Regions from separate parts of the Bacillus sp. AP8 genome, predicted to be linked through region 1. Evidence: a T-box and tRNA genes for the amino acid it is inferred to sense, from the RefSeq annotation. Region 1 holds a T-box; the other holds one or more tRNA genes.
The links. A T-box is a leader RNA that pairs with one kind of tRNA and senses whether it is charged. The one in region 1 lies ahead of glyQ (glycine--tRNA ligase subunit alpha), so its partner is inferred to be a tRNA-Gly.
Positions count from the first base shown of each region.

Region 2: it has a tRNA-Gly gene. The T-box ahead of glyQ (glycine--tRNA ligase subunit alpha) is inferred to sense a tRNA for this amino acid. The anticodon was not compared.

Region 1 is NZ_CAPG01000045.1:3,240-6,669, forward strand. It holds gene glyS (glycine--tRNA ligase subunit beta) at 1-1,045, opposite strand, end outside; gene glyQ (glycine--tRNA ligase subunit alpha) at 1,038-1,928, opposite strand; T-box leader at 2,016-2,196, opposite strand; gene recO (DNA repair protein RecO) at 2,310-3,062, opposite strand; gene BN349_RS25375 (YqzL family protein) at 3,097-3,240, opposite strand.
Region 2 is NZ_CAPG01000082.1:15,383-18,812, reverse strand. It holds gene queG (tRNA epoxyqueuosine(34) reductase QueG) at 1-407, opposite strand, end outside; gene BN349_RS19600 (B3/B4 domain-containing protein) at 537-1,202, shown strand; tRNA gene BN349_RS19595 (tRNA-Gly) at 1,372-1,445, opposite strand; gene chrA (chromate efflux transporter) at 1,595-2,761, opposite strand; gene BN349_RS19585 (basic amino acid ABC transporter substrate-binding protein) at 2,938-3,430, opposite strand, start outside.

The DNA.
Region 1 (3,430 bases):
TACTTTCTAGTTTCTTTAAGCAATCTGCAATTTCTTTTGTTTGATCTTCACGATAGAAGAAGGCTGCGTCTGCAAGTCGTGCACGAAGAACTTTTTCATTACCTTTAGCAACGATTTCAATGCCTTTGTCATTACCATTTCGAACTGTTACGAAGAATGGCAATAACTCACCGCTTTGATTTTTCACTGGAAAATATCTTTGGTGTTCTTTCATTGACGTAATTAGTACACGATCAGGTAATTCTAAGAATTCATCTTCGAATTTTCCAAATAACGCTGTAGGATATTCTACTAAGTTATTTACTTCTTCTAACAAATCTTCATCTACAGGAATAACCCAGCCATTTTGCTTCTCTAACTCTTGTAATTGAGTACGAATCAATTGTTTTCTATAGTCTGCATCAACAATAACAAATTGCTCTTTCATTTTTTCTTCATAGCTTGTTGGTTCTTCAATCGTTACTTGTTTCCCTAAGAAACGATGTCCGAGTGATGTCTTGCCTGTCCCCACATTTGTAATAGAGAAAGGAATAACTTCTTCTCCGAAAAGAGCAACGATCCATTTAATAGGACGAATGAATCTTAAGTCATTATTTGCCCAACGCATATTTTTCGGGAAAGATAATGAAGTAATAATATCTTTTAATTCTACTAACAAGTCTTTTACTTCTTGACCTTTAGTAAATTTTTGAACGTGTACATATTCAACACCTTTAATTTCTTTAAAATAGATGTCTTCAACCGCTACACCCTGACCTCTAGCAAAGCCAATCGCTGCTTTAGACCAATTTCCTTCTGAATCAAGAGCGATTTTTTTAGCAGGACCTTTTGCTTCTTCATTCTTATCTTCCTGCATTTCATTTACACCTGTCACTAAAATGGCTAAGCGTCTTGGAGTTGAATATTTTTTTATCTCAGAATAGCTAATATTTTTTTCTTTTAACCAAGCCTCCACTTTGTTGGCAAGCTGCGCAATCGAATCGGTTACAAAACGAGCTGGAAGCTCTTCTAGTCCTATTTCTAATAATAAATCTTTCTTATTCATGGCTGTTTTCTCCCTTCTGTTTCAAGATTGGGAATCCTAATTTCTCACGCTCTTCATAAAACGTTTTTGCAACTTTTCTCGCTAAATTTCTACAACGCGCAATATATCCTGTACGTTCAGTAACAGAAATGGCACCTTTCGCATCAAGTAAGTTGAAAGTGTGTGAGCATTTTAGAACATAATCATATGCTGGATGCACAAGTCCTTCTTCCATTTGTGTATGAGCTTCTTTTTCATACATGTTAAACAATTCAAATAACATCTCTGTGTTACTTGTTTGGAAAGTATATTTGGAGTGTTCAAATTCTGGTTGACCAAAAATGTCTCGAACTGTAAATCCTTCTGTCCATTCTAAATCAAATACATTTTCTTTATTTTGAATGTAAGAAGCTAAGCGCTCAATCCCATAAGTGATTTCAACTGAGACAGGTTTACATTCTAAACCACCAACTTGTTGGAAATATGTGAATTGAGTGATTTCCATTCCATCCAACCATACTTCCCAACCTAAGCCTGCACATCCTAAAGATGGATTCTCCCAGTTATCTTCAACAAAACGAATATCATGCTCTAAAGGATCAATTCCTAATGCACGTAATGAGTCCAAATATAATTCTTGAATATTATCTGGAGATGGTTTCATTATTACTTGGAACTGATGATGTTGATACAAACGATTTGGATTTTCTCCGTATCTACCATCAGCAGGACGACGAGATGGCTCAACATAAGCCACATTCCATGGCTCAGGTCCAATAGCTCGTAAGAACGTATATGGACTCATAGTTCCTGCACCTTTCTCCGTATCATAAGCATTCATCAAGATACAGCCTTGCTCTGACCAATGTTTTTGTAATGTTACTATCATATTTTGTATATTCATACGGCACCTCCACCTAATTTTATTATGCTAATGGCATAGATGATAAAAGAGAAACAAAAAAACTCTCATCTCTATGCTATTAGCTAGCATAGGGACGAGAGTTACCCGCGGTTCCACCCTAATTGCTGTTAAGTAAAGTTAACAGCCTCTTTTAAGTTACTTACTTGCTCCGAAACGCCTTCACCAACTTTTTATAACCCGGCTTACACCAATCCCAGGCTCGCTTTTATAAAGGGAGTTAGCTACTACTTTTCATCATTGCAATATTCACCTTAATAATACTTTGAATTTTATACAACAGTTTTAGCAATGTCAATATGACTAAACTAAATTATGTGTAAAAAATAATAATTTTATACTTCATGAGGCTATTTTGTCATATTAGAATAAACCTTCTAGTTTATTCATTTGCTGTAAAAATTTCTTGGATTTCAAGTGTAAACCAGAGTATTCCTCGTAATAAGCATCTATGACAAAAGATAATTCCTTCTTCGTTTCAGCTTTTAAGGAAATATTTCCTAATCGTGACAAATCAAAATAATAAAACAAACGTAATAATTTTATAGATTTTGCACTAATGTTGATTCGATAAGGATCATCATTTTGACAACGATGACATAAAAAACCGCCATTTTTCACTGAAAAAGAAAACTCTCCTTCTGTTTCTCCACAGTTGACACATCTATCAAGCATAGGAGGAATCCCTAGAACAGGAAGCATTTTCATTTCAAAAATAAATTTCAACACAAGTGGATCATAGTCTTCATCGATATAATGCAGTGTTTGATACAGTAACTCAAATAAAAAAGGATTAGGCTTTTTATCTTCAGTTCCTTTATCAAGCAATTCAATTATGTACGATGCATATGCGGTTTTCATGATATCTTCTCTAATATGTCGAAAAGATTCAATAGACTCTCCTTGTGATAAGCTTCCTAAGCCCGAGGAGGTTTGTACAAGAAAATAACCATAATAAAACAATTGAGTGACGGAAGAGAGCCTGCTGTTTGGCTTATTGGCTCCTCTTGCCATCACTCCGATTTTCCCCCATTCACGTGTATAAATGGTAATTATTTTGTTATTTTCTCCATAATCCGTCCGGCGAATGACAATGCCCTCACATTTTTGAATCAAGACAAGTCACCTTCTTTAGACGGCAAGACAATTATTAGGAGATTGGAAAATTCATGTCTGCTAGTTCTTCTTCGACATTTTCACATGGGTCTGGTTGATCCAACTGAATTTCTTTAAACAGGAGATACGTATCAATATTACCCGTTTCCTTAAATATACTCCAGGTAAAATCCAACATACTAAACCCCACCTTTCAGTTTTTCACTAGCAAGTTGAAATCCTAACTATACTATTATCTTGACCGACCATAAAATTTTCATGTACTACAAAAATTACTAATTCGATGTGCAAAAGAATCAGACTTACGAAGAACGTTAAACAGCCCTTATTGGAAATATTCTCTGGATTTTCGAAAAGGATCTAACCTA
Region 2 (3,430 bases), on a different contig from region 1:
CCTGTATCAACCATAGATTTTGTACGCACATCTGGAATTTTATCCAATAGATATTGTTCTAGCATCTGTAGCTTTTCTTTCACTAATACATGATAATCTACTCCCCAGGATGCTCGACAGAAGATTCCTCTTCTTTCTCCCTTTTTGCCTTGTATATGCTCTTTCATTTTAGACGGATAAGCTAATGCAATCGATATAATCGACTTTGGTTGATCAAATAAAAGGGAAGGATCTGTACGTTTATCCAAATCTGGTTCCTCAAACCCCGACTGATAATTCAATTCCTGTTGTCTAATTAATCGATCCTTTAATTCAACGAACGGATCAGCTGTTGTAAAGCCAATTTTATCGATTCCAATTTGTTTACTATATTGGATAATATCATACTTCAATTGTTTATAATCCAAGAGTTTACCTCCTTTCTAAATAGGATAATATGGTAAAATATATAAAAAAAAGCAGTTATCGCTCTTTATAAATTCACAAATATTTATCAATAAAAAGGACTAACTACCAAAACCATAGGAGATGATCCCTTGACTATCCAAATTGACTCTATATTAAAAGAAAAAATTCCAGACTTTAAAATAGCTGCTATTTACTATCACTCTATAACCGTAAGTGATTCTCCTCAAATGTTAAAAGGACGATTGCAGATGTTTCAGGAATCTCTATATTTTGAAACTCAGGAAAAAGAATTAATGGATTTTCCAGGTTTAAAAGAATGGAGAAATGTTTTTAAATTAGCTGGAGGTGACCCTTCTCGTTATCGTCACTCAGCTGAAGCTTTATACCGCCGAGTAAAAAAACAGAACTATTTACCTTCTATACATACAGCTACAGATATTAATAATTTCTTTTCTTTACAATACGAATGTCCCCTAGGCATTTATGATTTAGCACATATCCAGGGAAACATTGTATTTACTATCGGTAAAGAAACTGATGAATATTTAGGTATTAACGAAAGAAATAATACCATGAAAAACATTATTATATCAAAAGATGAAATTGGAGCCTTCGGAAGTCCTTATGTCGATTCTAAACGAACGATTGTTACAACTAGTACAACAAATGCTATTCAATTTATTTATTTACGACCTTCTTTATCCTTAGAAGAATCTGAAAAACTAACAGAATCTTTGATGAACATGTTATTAAGCATACATGGAGGAGAAGGAAGCTTTACCATATATCGCTAATACAAAAACTATACAAAAGGATGCCTTCTCTTCCATATAGTAAGGCATCCTTTTATTTCATAGTAAAAAAATTTTGTCTCAAATTCCTTGTTTAATAGTATTTAAAAACATAAATAAACGCAATGCCTCGTTCTCCTATGTAACGAAACACTGCGTTAGTAGCTATGTATGGAGCGGGTGAAGGGAATCGAACCCTCATCATCAGCTTGGAAGGCTGAGGTTTTACCACTAAACTACACCCGCATATATTTTTGTCGAAATTTGTAACAACAAAATTGATTATATACCTTTTCAAACCTTATTGCAAGTAGTTTTTAAAAAAATATTCATAAGTATACCTTTGTTTTTTCACATATCGTATACTTATGAATCTTCCTCTTTACATCTCTATTTTAAAAGGCAATTGTACCTAATAAAGCTCCTATTAAAACAATTTTCCACGGTGCCAACTTCCAAAAAACGAGACATGAGTATAAAATAATTACTATAATAAAATCTAAATTATTTTGCACTGTACTCGTCCAAATAGGGTCATATAAAGCAGCTAACAAAATTCCTATAACGGCTGCTCCGATTCCTTTAAAGGCTCCTTGAAATAGTGGTTGATTTCTAACTAGTCCATAAAACGGTAAGGAACCTACAATTAATAAAAAGGCTGGTAAAAAGATGGCTAGTGTTGCAATTAATGCCCCCATCACACCTGAAATCATCATTCCTAAATAACTTGCAAATGTAAATAACGGTCCTGGAACCGCTTGTGCTAATCCATAGCCTGCCAGAAATTCCTCTTTATTCAGTAATCCCGTTGGTACTACTTCCTGCTCTAGTAGCGGCAAAACAACGTGTCCCCCGCCAAACACAAGAGAACCTGCTCTGTAAAACGAATCGAAGATAGAAATCCAGGTAAGATCAAAAAACTTATTTAATACTGGAAGCCCAATTAATAGTGCGAAAAAGGAAATGAAAGCAAGCATCCCAATTCTTTTGCTTATCGGTATATGGAATGTTTCAGTGAAAACATCTTTTTGATTTCTAAAAACGAAAATCCCTATGCATCCTGCTATGGCAATAACAATGATTTGTATAAATGGTAAGGGAAACAACAATATCATTGCAGCTGCCGCGATGGCCATTGCAATTTGAACTCGATTATTTGAAATTTTTTTTGACATATCCAATACAGCTTGGGCTACAATTGCTACTGCGACCAACTTTAATCCATGAATCCATCCCATACCAGAAAATTGATATATACCAAATAAATAAGCAAAAAATACCAAAACAAGTACAGATGGAAGTGTAAACCCTAAAAAAGAAAGAACTCCTCCGTAAATACCTCCTCTAATCATTCCAATTGCCATACCAACTTGACTGCTAGCAGGTCCAGGTAAAAATTGACACAAACCAATTATCTGCATGTATGTATCTTGATCAAGCCACTTTTTCTTCTTCACATATTCATTTTGAAAATAGCCTAAGTGAGCAATCGGCCCTCCAAAAGAAGTAAGTCCAAGTTTCAATGATACAAGAAAAATTTCTAAATAGTTTCTAACTTTCATTTTCCTCCTTATAATCTTTACGTGTTAAAAAACACAATTTTTCTTATTATATATGAGTCTATACATACAAAAGGAAAATCACTCGATTTTTTACAAAATCTTAATAAACCGAATTCATAAAAAAATTTCCATACTAAAAACACCGAATCGCCATAAGATCCGGTGTTTTTTAGAAATTATTTTTGTTGTTCTTTTAAGAATGCAACGTCTGGCTCATTTCCAAACCAATCCTGATAAATTTTTGCATACTCACCATTGTCAAACAAAGTATTTAAAGCTTTATCGAATTCATCTTTAAGTTTAGTTTCACCTTTAGGGAACATAAATCCATAAAATTCTGACTCAAAAGTTCCTTTATCTTCAATTACAACTAGTTTATCTTTAGGGTTATTTTTAGCATATTCCTCAACTACAGCATTATCAGCTACTACAGCATCTGCTCCACCCTTATTAAGTTCCATTATTGCTAAATTATTATTCTCAAATTTTTTAACATACTTGCTATTTTTACCTAATAGTTTTTCAGATACGATCATACCTGTTGTACCACCTTGCACTGCTACATATTTCCCTTTCAAATCAGCAGCACTTTTAATTGGACTACCTTTTGGTACAAGGATTTTTTGAGATGCTAGGAAGTATGGTACCGTAAATTCATAAGACTGTTTA